4 regions of the Pseudomonas sp. 2024-210 genome follow, and region 1 is predicted to be linked to each of the others. Evidence: riboswitches for the same ligand, from Rfam matches in the RefSeq annotation. Region 1 holds a riboswitch; each other region holds the start of a gene.
What was found. Region 1 has a riboswitch for cobalamin ahead of cobO (cob(I)yrinic acid a,c-diamide adenosyltransferase). Riboswitches for the same ligand answer to the same signal wherever they lie in the genome.

Region 1 (7,137 bases):
GTTCATGACGGATTCGCGGCGATGGGTGTGGTGGGGCGTAGCGTTGGCTGCGATCCTTTTCGTCTATTTTTTGCATGCCATACTCACGCCGTTTTTAGTTGCGGTGGTACTGGCCTATATGTTCGACCCGGTTGTTGACCGGCTTGAAAAATACGGTTTTTCAAGAACCTGGGGCGTTGTAACGGTTTTCACCCTGTTTACCGTCATTTTGGTGGCGTTGTTGCTGGTGCTCGTACCTTTGCTGGCCAAGCAGTTGATGAAGCTTTATCAATTGGCTCCGCTGGTGCTCGATTGGTTGCAACATACCGCCATGCCTTGGGTGCAATCCAAATTCGGCCTGGGTGATTCATTCTGGAACTTCGACAAGATCAAGGCCGCCATCACCGAACATATCGGGCAGGCGGGTGACATTGTCGGTGCTGTGCTTTCACAGGCGACTACTTCAAGCCTTGCTCTGGTCGGTTTTTTGGCCAATCTGGTGTTGATACCGGTCGTTGCGTTTTACCTGTTGCGTGACTGGGACATCATGCTCGCCAAGATCCGCAGCCTGTTGCCACGTGACCGGGCTGACAAGATTGTGTCGTTAGCTGAAGAGTGCCATGACGTGCTGGGGGCGTTTCTACGCGGTCAGTTATTGGTGATGCTAGCGTTAGGTGTGATCTATTCAGCCGGCTTGATGTTGCTGGGTCTGGATTTAGGCCTGATTATCGGCTTGATGGCCGGTTTGGCAGCTATCGTGCCCTATATGGGTTTTATCATCGGTATTGGCGCCGCACTCATCGCAGGGTTGTTCCAGTTCGGTGGTGATTTGTACCCGATGCTGGGCATCGTTGCGGTGTTTATGGTCGGCCAGGCGCTTGAAGGCATGGTGCTCACCCCTTTATTGGTGGGGGACCGAATCGGTCTGCATCCAGTGGCCGTTATATTTGCAATTTTGGCGGGCGGTGAATTATTTGGTTTTACTGGCGTGCTGCTGGCGTTGCCGGTGGCTGCCGTGATCATGGTGCTCGTACGCCACATGCACGATATGTACAAGGATTCGCAAGCATTCAAAGGCGAAGAAGACCCTGAGTTGTAAAGAGACACGCGGTGATGAGGCGGGGCATCTTCGGGTGAACCCGCCTTTTTTGTAGGTGCTATAGCTCGCGTGGTGTCAGAAAAAACTCAACCATTCCAGACTGTTAACGCAAACCTTTGATTTTGTTCGTGGTCTGTTACATTGTGCGCCCGGCTACACGGGTATAAACTTTGCAAACTTTACACAGAGGCCACTAACGGTTCGCTTGAACTGTTCAGTCAGCATGAAACCGATTCAGCTGCCCCTAGGTGTGCGTCTGCGTGATGACGCCACCTTCATAAACTATTACCCAGGCGCCAATGCCGCTGCACTCGGCTATGTCGAGCGTCTGTGCGAAGCCGACGCCGGCTGGACAGAAAGTCTGATCTACCTTTGGGGTAAGCAAGGGGTGGGTCGTACGCATTTGTTACAGGCCGCTTGCCTGCGGTTTGAGCAAATGGGTGAGCCTGCGGTGTACTTGCCCTTGGCTGAATTGCAGGATCGCGGCATTGAAATCCTCGATAACCTTGAACAATACGAACTCGTCTGTCTGGATGACCTCCAGGCCGTAGCGGATCGTGCTGACTGGGAAGAGGCGCTGTTTCACCTGTTCAATCGCTTGCGCGACAGTGGCCGCCGTCTGCTGATTGCCGCTTCTGCTTCCCCCCGAGAATTGCCGATCAAGCTGGCTGACCTCAAGAGTCGCCTGACGCTGGCGCTGATTTTTCAGATGCGCCCCTTGTCCGATGAAGACAAATTGCGTGCCCTGCAATTGCGAGCATCGCGTCGCGGGCTGCACCTGACTGATGAAGTGGGGCATTTCATACTGACCCGCGGTACCCGCAGCATGAGTGCGCTGTTCGATCTCTTGGAGCGACTGGATCAGGCCTCCCTTCAAGCACAGCGCAAGCTGACTATCCCCTTCCTCAAAGAAACCCTCGGCTGGTAAAGCCTCCTCACGCACTGCCTACCTGTTGACTGATAGAACCCTTGCGCTCCAGTAAGCGATATACGCAAAAGCTATTGGCAAGGGTTTTGACCCTCACATGTCACGATAAAACCGCGGAGTCACATTTTAATCGATTGAATTTGCAAATGAGGATCATAGAAGGCATAGTCGCGACTACTTTTCCCACAAGACACGGTCGTGCCCATGCTAAAGCGCTTTGCACCCCTCGTGCCCCTCGCACTGGTTACCCTGTTGTTTGGCTGTGCCGCACACACCCCTGTGTCGCAGCAAGTGGTTGAACAACCGGTTCAAAAAACATCGGTATCGCAGACTTCCGCTCTTTATCAGGAAGAACTGGCCACCGAAAAAGAACTTGAACAGTTTTCCGAGAACAGCAAGCCTTACGAATTGCCGGCTTTGGCTGACAGCATTCTTGAGCGTGGCATGTCCTTGATCGGTACCCGTTACCGCTTCGGCGGCACCTCAGAGGCAGGTTTCGATTGCAGCGGCTTTATCGGTTACTTGTTCCGCGAAGAAGCGGGCATGCAATTGCCGCGTTCCACGCGTGAAATGATCAACGTTAAAGCACCGCTGGTCGCACGAAACAACCTCAAGCCGGGTGACTTACTGTTCTTCAGCACCAATGGCCGTGGCCGCGTCAGCCATGCCGGGATTTACCTGGGTGATGACCAGTTTATCCACTCCAGCAGCCGCCGCAGCGGCGGTGTGCGGATCGATAATCTCGGGGATTCCTACTGGAGCAAGACCTTTATTGAGGCCAAACGGGCCTTGGCGATGGCACCCGCCAATCCTGCGAGCGTAGTTGCCCGCAAGTAAAGTTAAAGTCTTACTTGAAGTTTGCCCTCTAAGGGCTAGAATTCAGTCGCAATGTTAAATTCTTGAAGCCGCGAAGGTGCCCCCTGACGCGGCTTTGGGTTTCGCGGCCACCGTTGCCGTATCCAGAATCAGGATGTTCTGTTTATGTCGACCATGGCCCGCGCGACTCTTTTGACTCTAGCAGCACTGCTCAGTGCCTGCGCCAATAACCCACCACCTGCCCCTGTGGCCACGCCAGTTGTGTTCAGCACGGCGCCGGAAGAAACCTCGCCGATTGCCGCTGACGTGTTGTTTCGTGCGTTCAGTTTGGTCGGAACGCCCTATCGTTGGGGCGGCAATACCCCTGATTCAGGATTTGATTGCAGCGGGTTGATCAAGTACGTCTATAACGACATGGCAGGCATATCGTTGCCACGCACGACGCGCGAAATGATCGTGATGCGGGCGCAGAATGTGGGCAAGGACAAATTGCAAACCGGCGATCTGCTGTTCTTCGCCACCAACGGTGGTTCACAGGTCAGCCACGCTGGAATCTATGTCGGAGAAGGCCGTTTCGTCCATGCGCCTGCTACCGGCGGCACAGTCAAACTGGACAGCCTGTCCAAGGCCTATTGGCAAAAAGCCTATCTGAACGCCAAACGCGTGTTGCCGACCGAGCAGCATCTGGCGCGTCTTCCGTAAGCAGGTGAAAGCCTTTGAGCCCAACCCTCTCCCATAGGGGGAGGGCTAGGGGTGGCTAGCAGAGTGCCTACTTCGGTGACACACGCCACACGGTGTTGCCCACATCATCGGCAACCAACAAGTCCCCTCGTTTATCAATCACCACGCCCACTGGCCGCCCTTGGGCTTTTTCATCCGCATTCAGAAAACCTGTCAACACATCAACCGGCATCCCGCTAGGTTTACCCCCGGTAAATGGCACAAAAATCACCTTATAGCCACTGTGCGGTTTGCGGTTCCATGAACCGTGCTGGCCTACAAATGCGCCCTCCTTAAAGTCGGATAACTGGCTGCCTTGGGCAAAGGTCAGGCCCAGCGAAGCGGTGTGCGGGCCCAAAGCGTAATCAGGAGCAATCGCTTTGGCGACTAACTCCGAATCCTGCGGGTTGACTCGAGTGTCCACATGCTGCCCGTAATAACTGAAAGGCCAGCCGTAGAACCCGCCGTCTTGCACCGACGTCATGTAATCGGGCACTAGATCGCTACCGATTTCGTCTCGCTCATTCACCGCCGTCCAGAGCTTGCCTGTCTTGGGTTCCAAAGCCATGCCATTGGGATTACGCAATCCGGACGCGAAAATTCGATGGTTGCCAGTGGCCCGATCAACTTCCCAGATCGCGGCTCGACCTTCTTCCTTGTCCAGACCGTTCTCGCCAACATTGCTGTTAGAGCCCACGCTCACATACAGTTTTTTACCGTCCGGGCTGGCGATAACGTTTTTGGTCCAATGATGGTTGAGCGGGCCACCGGGAAGTTCGACAACCGTGATCGGTTTAGCACTGATGGACTGTTCACCCTCCTGGTAGGGGAAGCGCAACAGCTTATCCGAGTCAGCGACATACAAATCGTTACCCACCAAGGTCATCCCGAATGGGGAATTCAAGTTTTCGATAAACACAGAGCGGGTATCGGCAATGCCGTCCTGATTTGTGTCGCGCAACAGCGTGATTCTGTTTGCGCTGGGGACGCCAGCACCCGCCCGCCCCATGACTTTCTCCATCACCCAGCCCCGAATGCCTTTGCTGTCTCCAGGCTTGGGTGGGGCATTGGTTTCTGCCACCAACACATCGCCATTTGGAAGGACGTAGAGCCAGCGTGGGTGATCGAGATTCTGGGCAAATGCAGCAACCTTCAAGCCTTGAGCTGCGACAGGTGTCGCACCGGCAGGCCAGCCTATGGCAGGTGCAATATTGACTGTCGGGATCAGCGTTTTGTTGGGCTCAGGCAGTGCCGGGGAGGGCCCGGAACCGTCACTCACCTGCAAAGTAGAACTTTCACCACAGGCCGCTAAACCGGCCGCTAAAAGAATGACCGCCGCATTTGTTAATTTGGTCATGAGAAATATCCGTCGAGTAGAGGGTATACATCGATAGAGAGGGGACGTGGAGAAATAGTTCAGGAGGGAGGAGCCCTGGAACAAAATGAGTAGGCAGTGGTTTTTTTAGGTGTGAAAGGTTGTGCGTGTCTTGCAGCGACTTTGTTGTCTGTGTAAGTGCCTCTGTCGTTTTATTGAAAACCGTTAACGTCTCATTCATTGCCTTTTCCAGCTGAGAATTCCTACGATTTTTTTTCAACTGTAGCTGACAACTAATCTGGCGTGTGTATTCGTCGGGTACCTCGTTTTACGTTCAAGCTATGGCTTCAATTGACGCTCCATCCCCAACCCTCTAACCTTCGCGGCTTGTTTCAGGTGCTCTGCAACCCATGGTTGGCCGAGTGAAACAGGGAAGCCGGTGAAGACGACTGTGATCACCACAGCGACCACGATCCCGGCGCTGCCCCCGCAACGGTAAATGAGTGAAAACTGCGCAGCGTGCCACTGTGGACAGCCACGGGAAGGCGTGCAGTCAAGGATTGTTCTATTAATGAACGATCCGCTTATGAGCCCGGAGACCGGCCTGATTCATCCAGCACTCTCGCGGCGGGCGATGCAGTGTGATTTGTGACGAATTTCCCCCGCCTCCCGTTTGCTTAATTCAGCCCCAACGGAGAGCTGCCATGAATGAATCCCCTGAACGTGATGAGCGTCACCTGGCGCGTATGCTGCGCAAAAAAGCAGTTATGGATGAGCGCATTGCCAGCTCGCCAAACGAATGCGGCTTGCTGCTGGTATTGACCGGCAATGGCAAAGGCAAAAGCAGCTCAGCGTTTGGCATGCTGGCCCGGGCCATGGGCCACGGCATGCAATGCGGCGTTGTGCAGTTCATCAAGGGTCGCAACAGCACCGGCGAGGAGATTTTCTTCCGCCGCTTCCCTGAGCAAGTGCGGTATCACGTCATGGGCGAAGGTTTTACCTGGGAGACTCAGGACCGCCAGCGTGACATCGCGGCCGCCGAAGCGGCGTGGGAAGTGTCCCGCGAAATGCTGCGCGACCCGGCGATCGGCCTGGTGGTCCTGGATGAACTGAATATTGCGCTCAAGCACGGTTACCTCGACCTTGAGCAAGTATTGAGCGACCTGCAAGCCCGGCCGCCGATGCAGCATGTGCTGGTCACAGGCCGTGGCGCCAAACCTGAACTGATTGATCTGGCCGATACGGTGACTGAAATGGGCGTGATCAAACACGCTTTTCAGTCCGGTATCAAAGCCCAGAAAGGCATCGAATTGTGAGTGTTGAAGCATGAGAGAGTCGCGTCATTGCCCAGCGGTGTTGATCGCCGCACCGGCCTCCGGTCAGGGCAAGACCACCGTTACCGCCGCCTTGGCCCGTTTGCATCGCAATCAGGGGCGTAAGGTTCGAGTGTTTAAATGTGGCCCGGATTTTCTCGACCCGATGATCCTCGAGCGTGCCAGTGGTGCGCCGGTGTATCAGGTGGATTTGTGGATGGTGGGGGCCGATGAAAGCCGTCGCCTGTTGTGGGAAGCAGCCGCTGAGGCCGACCTGATTCTGATCGAAGGCGTGATGGGCTTATTTGACGGCACGCCGTCGAGTGCCGATCTGGCCCGACATTTCGGGGTGCCGGTGCTGGGTGTGATTGATGGCACGGCCATGGCCCAGACCTTTGGCGCACTGGCGTTGGGGCTGGCGCGTTATCAACCTGACCTCCCTTTTGCCGGGGTGTTGGCCAACCGAGTGGGCACGGTGCGCCATGCGCAGTTGCTGGAAGGCAGTTTAACCGAAGGTTTACGCTGGTATGGTGCGCTGTCCCGCGAGACCGGGATTGAGTTGCCCAGTCGTCATTTGGGCTTGGTACAAGCCAGCGAGCTGAATGACCTGGATGCCCGTCTCGACGCGGCGGCCAATGCCTTGGCCAGTACCTGCGAGGTAGCGCTGCCACCTGCAGTGACGTTTGACGCGCCCGAATCTGTTGTCGTTGAGCCCCTGTTGGCTGGCGTACGTATTGCCGTGGCCCGTGATGAAGCGTTTGCCTTCACTTATGGCGCAAGCTTGGCGTTATTGCGAGAGATGGGCGCTCAATTGCTGTTCTTCTCACCGATTCGCGATACTCAATTACCGGAAGCGGACAGCCTGTATTTACCCGGCGGCTATCCCGAGCTGCATCACCTTGAACTGTCACGCAATCGCCCCATGCTGGAAGCGATACGCGCCCACCATGCCAGTGGCAAGCCTTTG
Region 2 (7,137 bases), on a different contig from region 1:
CCACTGCGTGAGCGCCGTAGGTGTGGCGCAGCCAGAAATAAAACGCCAGATAAGCATGCGGCGGCACCAGATCCGGATCGTGATACACCGCGCTGGCGTCAACCTGATAGCCACGCGCCGGTTGAATCCCGACAAAGGTCAGGCCAAAGCGCAGACCGGCAATCATCATTCGTCCGTCACGGAACATCGGATCACTGTGGGGCTCACCCCAGCGCTCGGTCACCGCTTGCCGATTGGCCTCGGGCAAGGCTTTGAACATCGCCAGGTACTCATCGAGCGCCAGACTTTGCAGGCACGGACGCAGATCGAGGCTGTCCAGGTCGTTACTCACCCCACCCAGCAACTGCGCAATCAACTCAGTGCCGCTGTCTGGTAACTGACAATCAAGCGGATACCCTTCAAGGTGCAAGGCCCGCAAGATATTCAGTGCGGCGGCCGGCGTGTCCAGTCCGACGCCATTGCCAATGCGGCCATCGCGGGTCGGATAGTTGGCCAGAATCAGGGCGATGCGCTTGTCCGCATTATCAACGCGGGCCAGCTCAATCCAGCGCCGGGCCAGTTCAGCGACAAAATCCATGCGCTCCGGTTGCGCTCGATAGCACACCACGTCCGACTGACTGCGCTCACTGCGCCAGGCCAGATCCTTGAAGCTGATCGGGCGGCTGATGATCCGCCCGTCCAGCTCAGGCAGCGCAATGTGCATGGCCAGGTCCCGAGGGCCGAGGCCTTGCTCACTGTCACGCCAGCCGGGTTCGTTATCCTGAGCGCAAATGGCTTGAATCACCGGGATATTGCGCCGGAACGGACGCAGGTGCGGCGCTTCCGGGCTGGACTGTGCAAAGCCGGTGGTGTTCAGAATGACACCCGCGTCCACCTCATCCAGCAGGTCCTGTACCACGGCCAAACAGCCCGGCTCTTTGAGGCTGGCCACCGCGATGGGCAAGGGATTGAGCCCCGCGGCCTGCAAACGTTGGCAAAACACGTCGACAAACGCGGTGTTGGCCGCTTGCAAGTGAGAGCGATAGAACAACACTGCGGCCACGGGTTGCCCGGCCAGCCAGTCGGCTTGCCAATGCGTGAGCTGCGGGCTGGAATGGGCCGGGTGATAGATCGCGGTACGCGGCAGGGTGTGTGGTTCGTCCCACTCATAGTCACGCCCCAACCATTGGCTGGCCAGGCAGCGATAGAGTTGCAACGCGTTATGCCGCCCGCCCTGACGCAAAAAATGCCAAAGCCGTTCACCCTCTTCTGCAGGCACAGTGCTTAGACCGCTGAGTTCCGGGTCGGGGCGATCATCGCCCGGCACCAGAATCAACGTGACGCCGCGTTCAGCCAGTTGCATGAGGCGCTCAATGCCATAGCGCCAATAGCCAATGCCGCCGTGCAACGACAGCAGTATCACCTTCGCGTGTTGGAGCACCTGATCAACGTAAAGGTCGACCGAGCCATGGTTTTGCACCTGCATCGGGTTGGCCAGACGCAGGCTTGGATAATCTTCAGGCAACTGCTGCGCCGCTTCGGCCAGCAGTGCCAGGCTTGAATCGCCACTGCACAGGATCACCAGCTCGGCAGGTGTCTGGCCTAAATCGGCAATGTTATCGTCCGATACAAAGCCACCGGGCTGAGTCCTGAGCAAATGCATGGCTTATACGCTCAACGCTGTACGCAAGGTGGATTCGAGCAATGCGGCGTCAAGGTCTTGACCGATCAATACCAGCTTGGTGTTGCGCGCCTCATCGGCGCCCCAGGCACGGTCGAAGTGTTTGTCAAAACGCGTGCCCACGCCCTGTATCAGCAACCGCATCGGCTTGCCCGGGATCGCAGCGAAACCCTTGACCCGCAGAATGCCGTGCTTAACCACCAGCGCGTTCAAGGCGTCCATCAACAGGCGCTCTTCAGCTTGCGGCAGTTCGATGGAGATGGAGTCAAACGCATCGTGGTCGTGATCGTCATGGTCATCATCGCCATCGTGATGATGATCATGGTGACTGTGACGGCCATCAATATGGTCTTCAGAACCCGCACCCAGCCCCAGCAACACGTCCAGTGGCAAGCGACCGCTGCTGGCCTCAATGACTTTCACCGCCGGTGGCAGTTCTTCAGCGACTTCGGCGCGCACTTTGGCCAGGTCCTCAGGGCTGATCAGATCGGCCTTGTTGAGGATCACCAAGTCAGCGCTGGCCAGTTGGTCTGCAAAGAGTTCGTGCAGGGGCGATTCGTGGTCAAGATTGGGGTCAAGCTTGCGCTGGGCATCGACTTGATCCGGAAAGGCCGCGAATGTACCGGCCGCCACGGCAGGGCTGTCGACCACGGTAATCACGGCATCTACCGTACAGGCGCTGCGGATTTCCGGCCATTGGAAGGCTTGCACCAAAGGTTTTGGCAGGGCCAGGCCAGAGGTTTCGATCAGGATATGGTCGATATCCCCACGCCGGGCTACCAACTCGCGCATCACCGGAAAGAACTCTTCCTGCACGGTGCAGCACAAACAACCGTTGGCCAGTTCATAGACCCGACCGTTGGCCTCTTCTTCGGTACAACCGATGGAGCATTGCTTGAGGATTTCACCGTCGATGCCCAACTCGCCGAATTCATTGACGATCACGGCAATGCGACGGCCTTGAGCGTTGTCCAGCATATGGCGCAGCAAGGTGGTTTTGCCCGAGCCGAGAAAGCCGGTGACGATGGTGACGGGGGTTTTGGCCAGTGTTTTCATCGGATGCCCTTTGGCAAAGCGGCGGGCATACGGGACGACATCGCGGGCCTGAGCGCGCGGGTTTTCGCCACCGGATCACCCCGCCCGGTTGAAATAAAAATCTGTCACGAGGCAGGTCTCCTGGCTTACGGCTGGGCGTCAGCCAAAGGCTGCGCCCTACTCTGCGCCTTCCCGCGTATGACGCAGTGGCATTGCACAGTAATCGACCGTTTACAGTTGCGGGGGCAGCCGCGGCATACCGCGTTCCCTTCTTAGCTTCGCAGTGCGAAGAACCTCGAAAGCGCAAGGCTACGCAGTGCCATGTAACAGGTCAATGCCAGTCGGTATCGAGGGGCGCGTTGTGTTCTAATTGCCGCCTTTTTTCGTCCTCTGCGCTTCAAGGATCTGTCCATGCCGTCCACCCCGCAAACCCGCGTCCTGATCATTGGCTACGTGTGGCCCGAACCACGCTCCTCAGCGGCGGGTGGGCACATGATGCAGATCATCGAGAGCTTTTTGCAGGAAGGCTGGCACATCACCTTCAGCAGCCCGGCAGGGATTGGTGAACACAAGGCCGATCTGGCCACACTGGGCATCGATGAAGTGAACATCGAGCTGAATAACAGCAGCTTTGACGCTTTTATCACTGAACTGGCCCCCGACATCGTGCTGTTCGACCGTTTCATGATGGAAGAGCAGTTTGGCTGGAGGGTCGAGAAACACTGCCCGGGTGCATTGCGCGTGCTGGAAACCTCCGACCTGCAAAGCCTGCGTGACGCCCGCCAGCAACAGCTCAAGGCACGGCTCAAGCACAGCCCCGAGCAAGACGACTTCAGCAGCCTGTTCGCCCCGGCCCCCCGCGAAACCTATGAGCACATGGCGGATGCGGACCTGGCGCAGCGAGAAGTGGCCGCGATTTACCGCAGCGACCTCAACCTGATGATTTCCGAGTACGAAATCGACTTGCTGGTGGAGCACTTCAACGTTCCCAAAGCATTGCTGCACTGGTGCCCGCTCATGGTCGACCACGTGCCGCAGACCTACGTGCCCTATGAACAGCGTCAGCACTTCCTGAGTATTGGCAACTTCCGCCACGCGCCGAACTGGGACGCGGTGTTATGGATGAAGACCCATATCTGGCCCTTGATTCGCCAGCAACTGCCCACCGCGCAACTGCATGTCTATGGTGCCTACACCCCGCCTAAAGCCACCGCCCTGCACAACCCGGCCCAAGGGTTTCACGTGCTCAACTGGGCCGAAGATGCGCTGGCCGTCATGAGTAACGCTCGCGTTTGCATGGCGCCGTTGCGGTTTGGCGCAGGGATCAAAGGCAAAATTGCCGATGCCATGCTCTGCGGCACGCCTAATGTGACCACACCGGTTGGCGCGGAAGGCATGCACGGCGACTTGCCGTGGGCCGGGGCCATTGAACAGAGCGCCAGCGCGATTGCTGCCGCCGCGATTGACCTCTACCAAAACCCGCAGGCCTGGCAGCAGGCCCAACAACACGGGCAGAAGCTGCTGGCTGAGCGGTACTTGCAGTCGAGCCACGGCCCGGCGCTGGTTGAACGCATCAAAGCCTGCCGCGCCGAGCTTGAACAGCACCGGCGCAACAACTTCACCGGGGCAATGCTGCGACACCACCAGCATAAAAGTACGCAATACATGTCGCAGTGGATCGAAGCGAAAAACCGCCTTCAGGATTGATCCCAGATGTGCAGCAACACTTGGGTGAAGGAAGGTTCAAGCACGCGGTTACCATGACCGCTGAGATGATTGGAGTCGAAAAACAGCGGCTTGCCCAATGGATCAAAGGCCGAACACTGATCGCGGTCTGGCCAAGGGCCCAGTCCTGGTCTTGCAACTCCGGGATTCGCAGTGACGCCAAAAAAACAATGTCTCCCGGCTTGGCCCGGGCTTCAATTTCCTATAATCGAGAAGTCTGCTTCCTCTTTGATGGCGGTCGGCGATGTTCAAGGCCGCCTGATTAGGTACGTATCCATAATCCAGCCTTTGCGCTGTCGGGCTTGCTCGCGGGCTGTTTTGATCTTTTCACACACGTCCGCCAGCTTGCCGGCAATCAGGATTTCATCGTCGGTGCCAATGTAGGCGCCCCAGTAAATATCGACGTCTTCACCGACAAACGCCTGAAACGCACAGTGGGCATCGAGCATGACCACCACGTTGTCCAGGTCCTCAGCCACCAGGCGTCGCCCCGTGGTGATACGAATCGGCTGGCCAATTTCATTGAGTGGTACACGATGCCGGGCGGCCAGTGCTTGCACGCTGCTGATGCCAGGAATCACTTCATAATCAAAATCGCTGCAGCCATTGGCCCGAACCCGATCCAGAATGCGCAACGTGCTGTCGTATAAGCACGGCTCGCCCCAAAGCAGGAAGGCGCCGCACTCCCCTTCTGTCAGTTCTTCCTCGATCAGACGTGTAAACACTTCGGCCCGTTGTTCGTGCCAGTCTTCGACCCCTTGGGTGTACGACGGCGTAGCACTGTCGCGCTGAGGATCACTGACCTGCACCACGCGGTAGTTCGGTTCCTCGATATAGCGTTGGCAGATCTCCAGCCGCAGCCTGACCAGGTCCTCGGTGGTCTGGCCCTTGTCCAGAACAAAGAACACCGAGGCACGGTTCAGCGCATTGATCGCCTGGACGGTGATGTGCTCCGGGTTGCCTGCGCCGATACCGATTAAAAGCAGTGTTTTCATCCAATCGTGCCCTTTATGTGGAGGAACATTAACCGGCGCTGGCAGGACGCTGGTGAAGTCGGCATGATCTGGCCCATAACTACTCTAGTAAGCACTTAACCATGACGCGACTCGCCCGAGCGACTGACCCGTCTTATGAACTGATGGACGATCATAACGGTCTGTCGATCATTTACCGCCAGCATGGTTTCCCATGCCCCTTGGTACGCTGGCATTTTCACAAAGAATACGAACTGCACCTGATCACCGCCAGCAGCGGCAAAGTCTTCGTGGGCGACTATATCGGCAACTTTCATCCCCAGACGCTGTTTCTGACCGGGCCCAATCTGCCCCATAACTGGATCAGCCAGATTGGAGAACATGAAGTGGTGCCAAACCGCGACATGCTGGTCAATTTCACCGATGAGTTACTGGAAAGCGCCAGCCAAGTCTTTGCCGAACTGAAAGGCCTGACGCCGCTGCTGGAGCGTGCTCAATACGGTATCGAGTTCCGTTGCCCCGCCACCCTTGAACAGGTAACAGCGCTGATGCACGCCATCGCCGACTCCAGCGGCGTCACCCGCCTGGGGCACTTTCTGATCCTGCTGCAACGGCTGGCCGATTGTGACGATTACCACTTGCTGTCAGGGCTGACCTCCAACCCATTGCCCGACGAGCACACCATCGACCGTACCAACCGCGCCGTGGAGTACATTTTTAACCACTACACCCGCGAGCTGCCGCTCGAAGAAGTGGCGGCCTATCTGGGCATGAAACCCACCTATTTCTCCCGCGTGTTCAAACAGGCCACCGGGCGCTGCTTTATCGAGTTCGTCAACCGCCTGCGAATCAGCAGGTCTTGTGAATTGCTCGTCGATGGTGAGAAGCCCGTAACAGACGTGTGCTTTGAATCCGGCTTCAACAATATTTCCAATTTCAACCGGCGGTTTCAGCAGCTAAAAGGGATGACACCGTCACATTATCGGCGCCTGGCGGTACAGCGCGTGACCGAGCAAAACCAACCGCCATCGGGCGTTCGCCTGCGCAGTGCAAAATAGTATCAATTGAAGTGCTACCAATGATTTGTCACGACGGAATTGGCGGGCTGTAATCGGCCCATGTGTCAGCCTCAGGCTGGCAGCTATAAAAACAATAACCGTCCTTCAAATGCCTCCCCGGCGGATGAAGAGGAGTGCTCAATGAATATTTCTGTCAAAGCGCTATGTGTAGCGACCTGCATGACTGTCAGCGGCATCAGCCTGGGGGCGCAGACCCTGACCATCGCCACCGTCAACAACAGCGACATGATTCGCATGCAAAAGCTGGCGAAAACCTTCGAGAGCGAGCACCCCGACATCAAACTCAACTGGGTGGTGTTGGAAGAGAACGTTCTGCGCCAACGCCTCACCACCGATATTGCCACTCAGGGCGGTCAATTCGACGTACTGACGATCGGCATGTACGAAGCTGCACTCTGGGGCGCCAAGGGTTGGCTGGAACCGATGAACGACCTGCCTGCCAACTATGCGCTCGATGATGTGTTCCCTGCGGTGCGCGAGGGGCTTTCGGTCAACGGCACCCTTTACGCCCTGCCGTTTTACGCTGAAAGCTCAATGACCTATTACCGAACCGATCTGTTCAAGGAGGCCGGGCTGAGCATGCCTGAACACCCGACATGGGAACAGATCGCTCAATTCGCCAAAGTCCTGAACAAACCGGAGAAGGAACAATATGGCCTTTGCC
Region 3 (7,137 bases), on a different contig from region 1:
CGGGCGCACCGTTGACACACCGGGTGCGCGGGTTGCGCCAGTCTTTGTCAGAAAACCTGGGGTTTCTGTTGCCTGAAATCCACATGCGCGACAGCTTGCGACTCAAAGCTGCCTTTTACTCGATCCATATCAATGGCGAGCAGATTGAGGGCGCCGAGGTGCATGCAGATCACTTGATGGCGATTGCATCGGCGCAGTTGTATGGCGAAATCGATGGGATTCTGGGCATTGATCCCGCCTACAAAATGCCGGTGGTGTGGATCAAGCCTGCCGATAAAAGCCGGGCACTTAACCTGGGTTATCAAGTGGTGGATTGCGCGGGCGTGGTGGCGACCCACCTGAACAAAGTGATTCGCGATCACCTGGCCGATATTTTCAAACACGACGATGTCGACCATCTGATGCAACGCCTAAGCGAAGTGGCGCCCAAACTGGCCGACAACCTTAAAGCGCAACTCAACTATACCCAGCAACATAAGGTGTATCGCCAGTTGCTGACCGAAAATATCTCACTGCGCGACATCGTCACGGTGGCCAGCGCCTTGGTCGAAAGCAGTGAAAACACCAAGGATCCAGTGCTGCTGGCGGCGGATGTACGCTATGCGTTGCGCCGCAACATCGTGGCCAGCATTACCGGGCGACGCGACGAAGTCAGTGTCTTTGTGTTGGATAACGCCCTCGAGAACACCTTGCTCGGCGCGCTGAGCATTGCGCAGCAAGCCGGGCCGGTGAGCCTGGACAACATTCCGGTGGAGCCGAACCTGCTTAACCAGCTGCAAAATGCCATGCCGATTGTCAAAGAGAAACTGCGCAAGGACGGCCACCCTCCGGTGCTGACTGTCATGCCGCAACTGCGCCCGCTGCTGGCCCGCTATGCCCGAGTGTTCAGCCCGGGACTGCACGTCCTGTCACAGAACGAAATTCCGGAAAACGTCAGCGTCAACATTGTCGGGACGCTGGGCTAGAACCCCTAACGGCGCCCCTTGCTGCCGATCTACTTATCCGACTTGATACTGGTCCAGGTACGGGTACGCACCCGCTCCAGTTTTTGCGGCAATGGCTTGACGATGTACAACGACTTCAAGGCCTCAGGGGTCGGTGTCAGGTTGGGGTTGTCGTTAATGTCCTTGTTGATCAACGCCAGCGCGTCTTTGTTGGCGTTGGGGTAGCCGAGGAAATCACTGATCCTGGCAATGACCTTGGGCTCCAGCAAGGTGTTCAGAAACTGGTGAGCCTCTTCAACGTTTTTGGCACTTTTAGGAATCGCAAAGGTGTCGAACCAGATGGGCGCCCCTTCTTTTGGCAAGCGCCAGTCAACCACTACGCCGTTACCGGCTTCCTTGGCGCGATTGGCAAACTGATAAAAGCTGCCCGAGTAACCGATGGCCACGCAAATATCACCATTGGCAATGTCGGTCATGTACTTGGCCGAATTGAAGTAGGTGACGTAGGGGCGGATTTTCATCATCAACGCCTTGGCCTTTTCATAGTCGGCCGGGTTTTCACTGTTGGGGTCCAGACCTAAGTAATGCAGTGCCAATGGCAGAATCTCCGAGGGCGAGTCGAGCATGGCCACACCGCAGGATTTGAGCTTTTCCATGTTCTCGGGTTTGAACACCAGGTCCCAACTGTCCACCGGCGCGTCGTCACCCAGCGCTGCCTTGACCTTCGCCGGGTTGAAGCCGATCAACACGGTGCCGACCATATACGGCACGGCGTATTGGTTCCCGGGGTCATTGGCTTCCAGCAACTTGAGCAAGGCCGGGTCTTGATGCTGCCAGTTGGGCAGTTTCGACTTGTCGAGCTTCTGGAATACCCCGGCCTTGATCTGGGTGTCGAGAAATTGATTGGACGGCACCACCAGGTCATAGCCCGAGTTGCCGGTCAGTAACTTGGCCTCAAGGGATTCATTGGTATCGAACGTGTCCCATATCACCTTGATGCCCGTCTGGCGGGCAAAGTCTTTGGGCACGGACGGCAGGATGTAGTCCGCCCAGTTGTACACCCGCAGTTCACGCTGTTCAGCGTGCACGGCAGCGGCTAGCAGCGACAGTGAACACACGGCGGCGCCGAGTAAATGTTTTATCGAGACCATGAATGAGTTCCCCAAAGTGGCGTGAGATCGCTACGAAATGAATCTGCGCTCGGTTATGCGGACTGCAACTGGCCAAGGGCACATCGGATATTTTTTGATTAATGTGTCTGCGCTTTAGATTCTTGCTGAGCACTTGGCCGGATCACAGTGGGAGACCGGCCAAAAAGGGATAGATTTGGCCAATGTGTGTGACCCGATTGGTATCTGCCACTGTTAAACAACCGCTGTAAGAGGGAGAACAGGAAGTTATTTACACTTAACGCCTTACAGCTTGATGGTCGCCGAGCTTTGATCTCGGGGTTGAGCACGATCAAAACTATCGGATCGGTTCACGGCAGCGCTGTTATCGGATGACAACCTCAATACGGATGTTATAAGGTAACAGCACTTTTGACCTACTCCTTGTTTGCGATCCCCTAATGACGACCACTGCCCATGCCCCGCCCTCACGTCAGCGCTTGCTGTCCATCGACGCCCTTCGCGGGTGTGTGATCCTGTTTATGCTGTTGGACCATGTGCGCGAAACCTTCTTTCTGCACCGCCAAGTCGCAGACCCTATGAACATAGAACTCACCGACCCCAGCCTGTTTTTCAGTCGCACCCTTGCCCACCTGTGTGCGCCAGTGTTCGTGTTGCTGACGGGCCTTTCAGCCTACCTGTTCGGTGAAAAATATCAGGGCACACGCGACGTTTCGGCGTTTCTGTTCAAACGCGGGCTGTTCCTGGTGGTGTTGGAGTTCACGCTGGTGAACTTCGCCTGGACCTTTCAATTCCCTCCCACCGTGATTTATCTGCAAGTGATTTGGGCCATTGGCGTCAGCATGATGGCTCTGGCGGTGCTGGTGTGGCTGCCGCGCCCTCTTCTGTTGCTACTGGCGATGATCATTATTGGCGGGCACAACCTGCTCGACACCGTCCATTTCCCGCAGGGTTCAGCCCTGCATGTGCCGTGGGCGGTGCTGCATGATCGCGGCTGGATCGAATTCTCAGAGACCCTGCGATTGCGCACGTCCTACCCGCTATTGCCGTGGATAGGCGTGATCGCGTTGGGCTACTGCCTGGGCCCGTGGTTTGCACGCAGCGCCTCGGCGAGCCAGCGTCAGCAGTACTTGTTGCGCTCGGGTCTGGGCGCCCTGCTCGGCTTTGTGTTGTTGCGATTACTCAATGGGTATGGCGAGGCTGCCTGGGTGGACCACGACCACTGGCTGGCCACGTTGATGAGCTTTTTCAATATCACCAAGTACCCGCCTTCTTTGCTGTTTCTGGCACTAACGCTGGGCGCAGGCTTTTTGCTGTTACTGGCCTTTGAACGGGCGCAACACCGTGCATGGGTTCGCACCCTCGCGGTATTTGGCGCTGCGCCCATGTTCTTTTACCTGCTCCATCTGTACGCGTTGAAAGTGCTTTATCTGATCGGCGTCGCGGTTTTTGGTCTCAATCAGGGCAGTTACTTTGGATTCGACAGTATCGTCGCCGTCTGGTTGATGGCTGTGTTGCTGGCTGCTGCGCTGTACATGCCCGTGCGCTGGTTTGCTGCGCTGAAAAGTCGGCGACGAGATATTTCATGGCTGAAATACTTCTGATAATGAGTTTTTCCCCTATCCACGACGTGTTCGTCTAACATGCCGCCGCCGGTCCCCAAACGGGATTAAAAGGGAATCCGAGGGGCTAACACAGCCCCAAACGGAACTGCCCCCGCAACTGTAGGTGCTGAGCCTGCTCCTTGAACGCCACTGGGTTACCCCCGGGAAGGCTGGAGCCGGGCGATGACGCATCAGTCAGGAGACCTGCCGGCATAGCAACACCTACTGACCGGCGGGGTGCCCGGGAAGGACATCCTTGCTGCGCGTGTCATTCACCTGACCGGCCTTGCTCTGCTTAAAAAGCCGTGCTCAACGATGTGTTTCCAGGCCGTACGCTCCCGCTCTGTGTACGATCCAAATGGAGATTGCATCATGATGCTGTACCGCGCCGCCGCCCTTGCCACCGCCTTGAGCATGCCTACCCTGACCCTGGCCGCTCCCACCCACTATCCATTGACGATAGAGAACTGTGGCACGGCGCTGACATTTCAACATGCCCCGCAACGCGCCGTGACCATCGGCCAGGCCGGGACTGAAATGCTTTATGCCTTGGGGTTGGGCGACAAGCTGGTCGGTACCTCGCTGTGGTTCAACGATGTCTCTCCCCTGTACCAAGCGCAGAACGACAAGGTTGAGCGTCTGGCAGACAACGATCCCAGTTTCGAAGCGGTGGTCGGCAAGCGCCCTGAACTGGTCGCCGTGCAGTTGGAGTGGATGGTCGGTCCACAAGGCGTGGTCGGCACCCGCGAACAGTTTCATGAACTCAACATCCCGACCTACTTGATGCCCTCCGATTGCGAGGGCAAAGACAATCTGGTCGGCGCCGACGGCACACGCCTGCAACCCTTTCGCATCGACAGCGTGTACAAAAGCATCAGCCAGTTGGCGCAGATTTTTGATGTGCAGGATCGCGGTGAGCAACTTAATGAAGTGCTCAAAGCGCGTCTGGAAAAATCCCTGGCCTCAATCAAGGGCAAAGACCTCAAGCACACCAGCGCGCTGTTCTGGTTCTCCAGTGCCGACCTCGACATCGACCCCTACGTGGCCGGTCGCAAGGGCATTCCTGACTTTATGCTCAACACGCTGGGCGTGCGCAATGTGGTGGAGTCCGATGAAGAATGGCCAACGGTTGGCTGGGAAACACTGGCCAAAGCCAACCCGACCTTTGTGGTCATCGCACGCATGGATCGCCGTCGCTTCCCCGCGGACGACTATGAGAAAAAGCTTGAATTTCTGCGCTCTGATCCAGTGACCCGCAACATGGATGCGGTCAAAAACAACCGCATCATCATTCTCGATGCCGACGCCATGCAGGCCAGCCTGCGTCTTTTTGACGGGTTTGAAACACTCGCAAACGCCATTCATGACAGCAACGCGGCGCAATGAGTGTGCGAATGCTGCCTTGGCTGGCGTCCTTGGCGATGTTGTTGCTGGCCATCCTTGCCGGAGTGGCCATTGGTGAAACCGCGATTGAGCCGGGCGTGGTGGTGCGGGTCCTGGCCAACAAAATGTGGGGCGCTGGCTATGTGCTGGACCCTATAGACGAAGGCATTGTGTGGAACTACAGACTGACCCGTGCACTGGTCGCTGCCGCCTGCGGTGCCGGGCTGGCCACCTGCGGGGTGGTGTTGCAGTCGTTATTGCGCAACCCTCTGGCCGATCCCTACCTGCTCGGCATTTCAGCCGGTGCCTCAACCGGCGCGGTATTGATTGCCTTGCTGGGCTTGGGTGCCGGGGCCATCAGCCTGTCGGCGGGTGCATTTGCAGGCGCCATTGGTGCTTTTTCACTGGTGGTATTGCTGGCCCGTGCCAGTGGCCCTGCTAACGGAACCGGCCAAATCATCCTGGCCGGCATCGCCGGTTCACAACTGTTCAACGCCATCACCGCTTTTTTGATCACTAAATCGGCCAGTGCCGAACAGGCGCGCGGCATTATGTTCTGGTTACTGGGCAATCTCAGCGGCGTGCGCTGGCCTTCGGTGTGGCTGGCCGTGCCGGTGGCACTGGCCGGGCTGGCGGTGTGCCTGTGGCACCGGCGGGCGCTGGATGCCTTTGCCTTTGGCAGTGATTCAGCCGCCTCACTGGGTATCCCGGTGCGCCGCATGCAGTTTCTGCTGATCAGTTGTACGGCGCTGATCACGGCTGTGATGGTCTCCATTGTCGGCTCAATCGGTTTTGTCGGGCTGGTCATCCCCCATGCTGCGCGCTTGCTATTGGGCACTGGCCATGGCCGGCTGCTGCCTGCCAGCGCGCTGGGTGGCGCCCTGTTTCTGATAGCGGCCGATATTCTTTCGCGCACCCTGATCAAGGGGCAAGTGATCCCCGTCGGTGTCGTCACAGCCTTGGTGGGCGCGCCGGTGTTTGTGTTGATACTGATAGGCCGCAGGAGTGCCCGATGACGGATGAGCGTGCGGTGCTGAGTTGCCACGACCTGAGTTACGCGGTGCGCGATTGCGTACTGTTAAACGGTATCAATCTGAAGGTTCGCGCTGGCGAGACGCTGGGCATTGTCGGCCCGAACGGTTCGGGAAAGTCGACCTTGATCAAGCTGCTGGCCAATCTACGTACCGCCAGTCAGGGCCAGGTGCTGCTGAACGGACAACCGCTGCAGGCAATGGCCAGGCGGCGTATTGCGCAGCAACTGGCCGTGGTCGAGCAACAGGCCGATACCCACGACGCCGTGAGTGTGTTCGAGGCCGTTGCACTGGGCCGCACACCTTGGCTGTCGGCGCTGCGCCCGTGGTCGGTGGAAGACACTGCCATCGTCGAACAAGCGCTTCGCGATGTGGACGTGAGCCATCTGCGCAGGCGGATTTGGCGCGACCTTTCGGGCGGTGAGCGTCAGCGCGTTCACATTGCCCGGGCCTTGGCCCAGCGTCCGCACATTCTGCTGCTGGACGAACCCACCAACCATTTGGACATCCTGCATCAGCTGTCTATTTTGAAGACCGTGCAGGATTTGACCGTCACCACACTGATCGCACTCCATGACCTTAACCAGGCGCTGAGTTGCGACCGCGTGGCGGTGTTAGAACGGGGGCAGTTGGTCGCTCTGGGCAAGCCATGTGATGTGCTGACCCCCCAACGCTTGCACGCCACATTTGGTGTACACGCCCATTATTTGACCGACCCTTTCGACGGGGCAAAGATTCTGCGTTTGCGCCCCTCTTGAACCCTTTTATGGATAAACCACGATGCGTATTTCATCCCTTGGTGTGCTGTTGAGTGCTGCCCTGCTCTGTTCATCTACGTGGGCCCAAACCCATGAAGTGAAAATGCTCACCCGTAGCGCCACAGCTGGCATGGTCTATGAGCCGGATTACTTACAGATAGCCCCCGGCGATACCGTCAAGTTCGTCGCCACGCAAAGTGGCCATAACGCCGCCACTTTGCCGGAGCTACTGCCTGATGGGGCGCAAGCGTTCAAAGGCAAAATCAATGAGGAAATTGAACAGACCT
Region 4 (7,137 bases), on a different contig from region 1:
TCCAGGCTATGGCCCGCGCGGTCGTGCCAACCCGTTTGAAACCTTTGAAGCCATCCCCGCCGTGGCGCGTTATCAATTTATGCTCGATAACGCTGAATACTTCGTGCGGACCTTCATTCGCGGGCCGGTCTGTCGTGGGCAAATTGCTACAGACGTGATCCGGGACAACTTCTGGGCGGTGTTCCAGGAGCCCGCACGTGATCGCTATGTGGTGGATGCCGCGTATCGAGGTGAAGCAACACCTTTATTGGCGATGCCCGGTCAGATCGACGACGTTGGCAGCATTATTAACCTGTGGCACAACTACCGCGACAAGCGCAACGATTATGAAAAGTTACGTCAGGACGCGTATGCGCAAATGCCTCCGCCCAGTTGGTCGACATTGTGGGCGGGTAACGATAATGCCTTGCTGACCATCTTCCGCCATTTCGACAGTGCCAGTGTTACCAAAGGTCTGGTGGGCGAGGTGCCGCAAACCCTGTGGTTGTTTGATTACCCCTTGCTGGAGCGCACTTATTATCAGTTGGCGGTCAACTTCGATGTGTTTGGCAACGTATCTCATCAAGCGCAAACACGGTTGTACTTTGACTTGATCCGCAACGGTGCCGAGGTCAACTTCCTGCGTTTGATGCCGGCGGATTCGCGGGCTGCAATCCTCGGCGACTGGTATCAAAACAGTGGCAAGCTGAAAATGTGGATGGACTACCAGAAAATAGACACGGACACCCCGACCGGGATGAAGCTCGATCCGGTAGACCCCAAGCGTGACTTTGCTCTCAAGCTGATTGAGCGCACCGGCACACTGAACGCTCGCCCCGATCCTATCAACCGTTGCACAGGTGCTTACTGCTCGCGGCCCACTATCTCTCAGGAGTTTCAGTACGCAGAACAGTCCTTGAGTCGATTGACGTCGCGTCCTGCTGCGGGGCTGGTGGTCATCAATCAACTGCCGGAGGCGACCATGCTGCGCATCGAAGGTAGCGATGGCAAGCGTGAGATGTACAGCATGCTGCGTAACCGCGCGCACACCAACGTAGCGTTCATGATGGGGGAGGAGTACCGCTTGCAACCGGGCTTGGACACCCTGACCATCTATCCGGGTGTACTGAGCAGCTACCCCAACTTTATATTCAACCTCCCCGCAGACGATGTTGAAGCCTTTGTTCAGGCGATGGAAAAGTGTCAGGACCAAGCGGCCTTCGATGCCATTGTCGAGCGTTGGGGTATCCGTCGCAGCAACCCTGAGTTTTGGCATTACTTCCATGATATTGGCCAGTACATCAATGAAACCGATCCGGTAGAGGCGGGAGTACTGGATATGAACCGCTACGAAAACTTGTAATCCATGACCCGTTCGGCATAAGTATCGACACATTTATTGTGAATGATGAGTACCTCGCGTGGGATCTGCCGCTGGCAGCGAGCTTTTGATCTTGCTTAAGCTTTTGATCTGAAGCGCCCCATTAAGCCACGCTGGCCGAACACAGGGAGTGCGCAGTAGGTGGCCCGGCAGGACGCCGGGTTAGCCGCGACACGGCCAAGGATGGCCGATCGCGGCGGCCTACTGAGCAATGCCTGTGTGAGGGCATGCCGAGCCAAAGCGAGGCACCGAGTGGTAGGGGCAAGAGCGTTTGGTTACTTTGCGCTTTTCAAAGTGACGCGGCGTAAGGCCGCAACCCTGAGTGGCCGTTACCGCAGCAATGGATATATACCCAAAAACACCGGGCCGGACTGTTCTACGGCGCTTCGTCGCAGTGGCGCACCCAAGCCATCGCAGCCTTCGTTTTTCATCAACGTCTACAAGAACTTTATGCCTGTGGGGTGCGGCTTTCCTGACAAAAATACTAGGACTTTGTCAGGCGCGCCGATTGGCGTAAACTGCCCCCCATGTCTGTGAGGAGATTCCATGAGCGCCATAACGATTACCGACGCCGCCCAAGATTACCTGGCTGATCTGCTGTCCAAGCAGAACTCCCACGATATTGGCATTCGCGTCTTTATCACCCAACCGGGTACTCAGTACGCTGAAACCTGTATTGCTTACTGCAAGAAAGAAGAAGTGAAGCCTGAAGATACGGTCCTGGGCCTGAAAAGCTTTACGGCCTATATCGATCAAGTCAGCGAGCCGTTTCTGGAAGATGCCGTGGTGGATTACGCCACGGATCGCATGGGCGGCCAACTGACCATCAAGGCACCGAATGCCAAAGTACCGATGGTCAACGAAGACAGCCCGATCAACGAACGCATCAACTACTACCTGCAAACCGAGATCAATCCCGGGCTCGCCAGCCATGGGGGGCAGGTCAGCCTGATTGAAGTGGTTGAGGACGGTATTGCGGTGCTCAAATTCGGTGGCGGCTGCCAGGGCTGTGGTCAGGCTGATGTGACGTTGCGTGAAGGTATCGAGCGTACGTTGTTAGAGCGTATTCCTCAGCTTAAAGGCGTGCGTGACGTGACAGACCACTCGCAGAAAGAAAACGCTTACTACTGAGTTGCCTCGGTAAAAAGGCGTTCGCTGCCAGTTGCATAAAAAAACGGTGCCCCGTGAGCACCGTTTTTTTTGGCTTTCGTTTGAGGGTGCCCTCACTCACGGGCGATACACATGCGCATGCCCTGCACGGTACAGCGACGAATCCGAGAATGTATCGTTACCCAGTACCCGGCCTACCAAAATCAGCGCTGTGCGGGTAAAACCCTTGGCTTTAACTTTCAGAGCAATATCCGATAGCGTGCCCGTCACCCAATCCTGATCTGGCCAGCTGGCTCGGTGGATAACAGCGATGGGGCAGTCGCTGCCGTAATGCGGGGTTAATTCTCGCACGATGCTTTCAAGGTTTTTGACACCCAAGTGAATGGCCATGGTCGCTCTATGTTGCGCCAGGCTGCTCAGTTCTTCTCCAGCCGGCATCACGGTTTTTTCCGCATAGCGTGTCAAAATGACGCTTTGCGAAATGTCCGGCAATGTCAGTTCTGCCCCCAGCAGCGCCGCGCAAGCTGCCGTGGCAGTGACGCCGGGAATGATCTCAAAGGCGATGCCCAGCGCTCGCAAGCAGCGGATTTGCTCGCCAATGGCACCGTAGAGGCTCGGGTCCCCGGAGTGCACGCGGGCGACATCGTGACCTTCGTCGTTGGCGGTTTTGATCAGTGCAATGATTTGTTCAAGGTGCAGCTCGGCGCTGTTGATGACGCGTTCGGCGTTATGCCCCTGCAGCACCGCTTCAGGAACCAGCGAGCCGGCATAAATAATCACCGGGCAGCTACGGATCAGGCGCTGGCCTTTGATGGTAATCAGCTCTGGATCGCCGGGCCCGGCACCGATGAAATAGACAGTCATGGGAGTCTCTTGAAAGGGTCGTGATAGAGCTGTTCGTGAACGTTGCTCATAGTGAGGCAGGGGATTATCGTGGTTTTTACCCGGATGAAGCTAACGCAAAGGTAGCAACTGATGATTTTTGTAGGGTTATCAGTACGCTGGCCGATCCATGGCCGAGTCGTTCAGCCAGCGCCAAAGCAGCGCTTTCGGCCACGCCAAAACAACCCGTGTGCTCAAACGCTACCGTGGAGTGGTGGCTGAGCTTTGAGGAGAAAGGCGCCAATTGCTCAGCGCTGAATACCTCAAAGCTGATATTGAGTTGCGTGGCCACTTGCAGCAACCCAGGCTCGTGCTGCTTCGTGTAGATACTGGCCAAAGCACTGATCGCGCTGACGGCGATACCGGCGTTGGCCAGTGAGTGTTCTATCAGCGCAATCAAATGCTCGGCGCTGCACCCTTGTCGGCAACCCAGTCCAATCACCAGAATTGGCCCCGCGACTGACTCAGTCACGCTGAGTACTGACCCTCAGGTTTACGACGGAACAACCAGGCGCTGATCACCCCCAACGCCAGCCAGAAGACGAAGTTGGTCAGTTGCGCAGCTACTTTAAACTGGGATTCAAGCGCTTGCGGAGCCAGGCTTGAGTGAACCAAAGGCTGAGGAGCGCCGAAGATATGCGGCACCGCCAAAATCGCAACACCAAGAACCTTGAGTGCCCAATGCTTGCCGAACACCAGCAGAGCAATGCCCACCGCAGTGGACGCAGCCGTCGTGACCCACCATAGCTGACGCTGCAACAAGTCGGCGGCGGCTGTGCCCGGCAGTTCCGGCGGCAAACCCATTGTCGGTGCCAGACAGAACACGGCATAGCCGGCCAGCCCCCAGAGCAGGCCCTGAGACGTGCGGGTGGGCGCACGCAAGGTGTACAGGCCCGCCAGCATCAAGGCGAAACCGACCGCAACGACCAAGTTTCCACCCGCGGTGGACAGCACGCGTTGCCAGCCATCTTCCGGCTCCCAGGCCTGGGCGTCATGTTCATGGGCGGGCATGGCTATGTCGGCATGGGCATGGATTTCGCTTGCAGCCGGCTTTTCAAAGGTTTCTGCTTGAAGAATCAGGGGGGCGACCCAAAAACTTTGTAGCAGTGTCAGCAACAGGGCGGCCAGCAAGCCGGTAAAGCCTGCCGTTTGAGCGATCCGCTTAATCATGGCAGGCACTCTCAATGGCACGGAAATGCAGAGCTGTGACGGGTGTCATGGGCTGCGTTGTGAACCGCATCGATGTGTGAGAAACCGGCAAAGTAAACGAGGAAGGCCCCCAGCACAGCGGCGCCAACAGCGGCAACAATGCGTTGGCTTTGAGTGGTAGGGGTAGCAACTGCATGGGTGCGACTGGTGCGGATGGACATGGCGCTTGCCTCAGGGCTGGCAGCGGGCATGAAAGCGCAAGAAAACCCCGCGAACGAGGCTCGCAGGGTTCAACAGCGCCCGCCCACCGCGGGTTTGTTATTCAAAGAGAACCAGGCCGGTCTCCGGGCTTGCGAGGGGCTCAAAAGGCTTGAACCTGTAAACATCTCCTTCCCACGCACAGGGCGCAGTGGCTTTGATGCTTCTCTCGCTTACCGTTGCGGGGGCAGCGCCGGACTTGTCAGCAGATAAATGCCTGACGCACCGGTTTCCCGTTTCACCCTGTGAAGGGCACCTGATACAAGGCGCTTAGGAAAGCACAGCTATAAGGGGAAGGTCAATTCAAGGAGTGCGGCAAATCTCAGGATCAAGAATGTCTTTAACCTTGTTGCGTAACTGATCGATGGAAAAGGGTTTGCCAATCAAATACACGCCTGCGGAAGGTTCAAGCGTTTCGGCCAGGCCGCTGGCGATCAGGACGGGCAGCTTTTGTCGCAACGCTTGGGCCTTAACTGCCAGTTGCTGTCCGTTGAAGCCTGGCAAACTGAAATCGGTCATCAGCAAATCTAAGCGAATGTCCAAATTCTCCAGAAAAACCAAAGCATCTTCAGCGCATTCGGCATCAATTACGTTGAACTCCAGTTCTTCAAGCACGTCTACGATCAGCATTCTGACAATGCTGTCGTCTTCAACCACAAGAATCGTGGAGGCTGTTGCGGGCATAGTCATGATCTCGTCAAAAATGTAAGCGCTGGGTTCATTTAGTGTCGCTTGAGCGTCAGCAATGCCCGCCAGAATAGCCGTGTGTAGGTTTAATTTGAATTTTTTTGTACGAAATTTCTATATTACAGATAAGAAAATGGAACTGAACATCACTAATCCTGCAAACTCCCTCTTTTGCCTACCGTACGGACTCGTCCCATGAAATCCCCCACCTCCATTGATGAGCGAAGCTTTCGCAAGCTTTTAAGTCGAAACGTTGGCTTGCCCTTGGCCGTTGGTGTACTGAGTGCCGTGCTGTTTGTGGTGATGATCAGCTATCTGCTGTCCGTGATCCGCTGGGTCGAACACAGCGATCGCGTCATTACTAACGCCAACGAATCCGCCAAGATTACTCTCGACCTTGAAACCGGCATGCGCGGCTACCTCATCACCGGCGATGAGCATTTTCTTGATCCTTACGTTGTTGCCAAACCGCAAATAGTTGCTCAATTGGAAAGCTTGCAAGAGCTGGTCAGTGATAATCCGCAGCAAGTCGACCGTGTTAAACGGCTCGAAGCATTGCAGAAGGAATGGGCCCTTTACGCACAGTCGATGGTCGACTTGCGTCGCCAGGGCGGTGACTACAAGGCGGCCGTGCAGGCCGGTCGGGGTAAGCGTCTGACCGATGAGATACGTAAGGAATACGAGGACTTCATTCAAACCGAACAGCAATTGCGGGTGTCTCGCAGCGATCAAGTCAGCGAGACAACGGTCATCAGCATCACGCTATACCTGTTGTTTATCCTCGGTCTAAGCGGGTTTCTAGCCTATGTAGGGCGCCGTGATTTAATAAATCTTTCAAATAGTTATAAAGAAAACTTCGAGTCTTATATCAAGACGGCGGAGCGTTTAGAGCGTCAGGCGTGGTTGCGTAACGGACAGACAGAGCTGGCAGAGCAGGTGCTGGGGCGCCTGAGCCTGAATATGCTGGGGCGCAATATTCTGCAATTCTGCGCCCAGTATCTGGGCAGCGTGGTGGGCGCCGTTTATGTGCGTGAAGATCATGGCGGCCTCAAGCGAGTTGCTTCGTATGGCTTTTCTCGTGAACAGGAATCGCAGGATCAACTGATTCACAATGACGAAGGTTTGGTGGGGCAGGCGGCTCAGCAGGACCAGCTGATTCGCCTGGACAACGTGCCGCAAGATTACTTCTTCAAAGTCAGCTCCGGGCTGGGCGAAGGTTCTCCCCGCAGCGTACTGGTGGTGCCGACCAGCGATGATGATCGCGTCAATGGCGTGATTGAGCTGGGTTTCCTCAGGGCCTTGACTGAACGTGATGTTGAATTGTTCGAATTGATCGCTGACAACATTGGCACATCGATTGAAGCTGCTCGTTATCGTCAGCGTCTGCAAGAGGTGCTGGCTGAGACCCAACAGCTTAATGAAGAGTTGCAAGTGCAACAGGAAGAACTCAAGACCGCCAACGAAGAGCTTGAAGAACAATCGCAGATCCTCAAGGAGTCGCAGACTAATCTTGAGACCCAGCAAGCGGAACTTGAGCAGACCAATGAGGCCTTGTCCGGTCAGCGCGATGCGATGAACCGCAAAAATATAGAGCTCAATGAGGCTCAGGTTCAGCTGGAAGAGCGGGCTCAGGAGCTGCAACGGTCCAGCAAGTACAAGTCCGAATTTCTGGCCAATATGTCCCATGAGCT

Region 2: linked by a shared signal. The riboswitch ahead of cobW (cobalamin biosynthesis protein CobW) and the one ahead of cobO (cob(I)yrinic acid a,c-diamide adenosyltransferase) in region 1 are both predicted to bind cobalamin.
Region 3: linked by a shared signal. The riboswitch ahead of ACI7MX_RS18070 (ABC transporter substrate-binding protein) and the one ahead of cobO (cob(I)yrinic acid a,c-diamide adenosyltransferase) in region 1 are both predicted to bind cobalamin.
Region 4: linked by a shared signal. The riboswitch ahead of ACI7MX_RS17900 (CbtB-domain containing protein) and the one ahead of cobO (cob(I)yrinic acid a,c-diamide adenosyltransferase) in region 1 are both predicted to bind cobalamin.

What each region holds. Positions count from the first base shown of each region.
Region 1 covers NZ_JBJGEJ010000005.1:250,702-257,838, forward strand. The annotation lists gene ACI7MX_RS10080 (AI-2E family transporter) at 5-1,078, shown strand; gene hda (DnaA regulatory inactivator Hda) at 1,302-2,006, shown strand; gene ACI7MX_RS10090 (C40 family peptidase) at 2,211-2,843, shown strand; gene ACI7MX_RS10095 (C40 family peptidase) at 2,988-3,524, shown strand; gene ACI7MX_RS10100 (PQQ-dependent sugar dehydrogenase) at 3,592-4,899, opposite strand; cobalamin riboswitch at 5,235-5,480, shown strand; gene cobO (cob(I)yrinic acid a,c-diamide adenosyltransferase) at 5,562-6,173, shown strand; gene ACI7MX_RS10110 (cobyrinate a,c-diamide synthase) at 6,184-7,137, shown strand, end outside.
Region 2 covers NZ_JBJGEJ010000012.1:64,969-72,105, forward strand. The annotation lists gene cobN (cobaltochelatase subunit CobN) at 1-1,642, opposite strand, end outside; gene cobW (cobalamin biosynthesis protein CobW) at 1,646-2,716, opposite strand; cobalamin riboswitch at 2,809-3,008, opposite strand; gene ACI7MX_RS16625 (glycosyltransferase) at 3,107-4,402, shown strand; gene ACI7MX_RS16630 (SGNH hydrolase domain-containing protein) at 4,393-4,545, opposite strand; gene cobF (precorrin-6A synthase (deacetylating)) at 4,669-5,415, opposite strand; gene ACI7MX_RS16640 (AraC family transcriptional regulator) at 5,517-6,452, shown strand; gene ACI7MX_RS16645 (sugar ABC transporter substrate-binding protein) at 6,594-7,137, shown strand, end outside.
Region 3 covers NZ_JBJGEJ010000014.1:100,312-107,448, reverse strand. The annotation lists gene ACI7MX_RS18085 (flagellar biosynthesis protein FlhA) at 1-965, shown strand, start outside; gene ACI7MX_RS18080 (polyamine ABC transporter substrate-binding protein) at 995-2,095, opposite strand; gene ACI7MX_RS18075 (DUF1624 domain-containing protein) at 2,515-3,678, shown strand; cobalamin riboswitch at 3,711-3,905, shown strand; gene ACI7MX_RS18070 (ABC transporter substrate-binding protein) at 4,051-5,064, shown strand; gene ACI7MX_RS18065 (FecCD family ABC transporter permease) at 5,073-6,077, shown strand; gene ACI7MX_RS18060 (ABC transporter ATP-binding protein) at 6,074-6,850, shown strand; gene ACI7MX_RS18055 (pseudoazurin) at 6,873-7,137, shown strand, end outside.
Region 4 covers NZ_JBJGEJ010000014.1:68,164-75,300, forward strand. The annotation lists gene ACI7MX_RS17875 (fatty acid cis/trans isomerase) at 1-1,342, shown strand, start outside; gene nfuA (Fe-S biogenesis protein NfuA) at 1,907-2,491, shown strand; gene cobM (precorrin-4 C(11)-methyltransferase) at 2,588-3,334, opposite strand; gene ACI7MX_RS17890 (cobalamin biosynthesis protein) at 3,411-3,824, opposite strand; gene ACI7MX_RS17895 (CbtA family protein) at 3,821-4,522, opposite strand; gene ACI7MX_RS17900 (CbtB-domain containing protein) at 4,534-4,722, opposite strand; cobalamin riboswitch at 4,819-5,034, opposite strand; gene ACI7MX_RS17905 (response regulator) at 5,063-5,443, opposite strand; gene ACI7MX_RS17910 (response regulator) at 5,642-7,137, shown strand, end outside.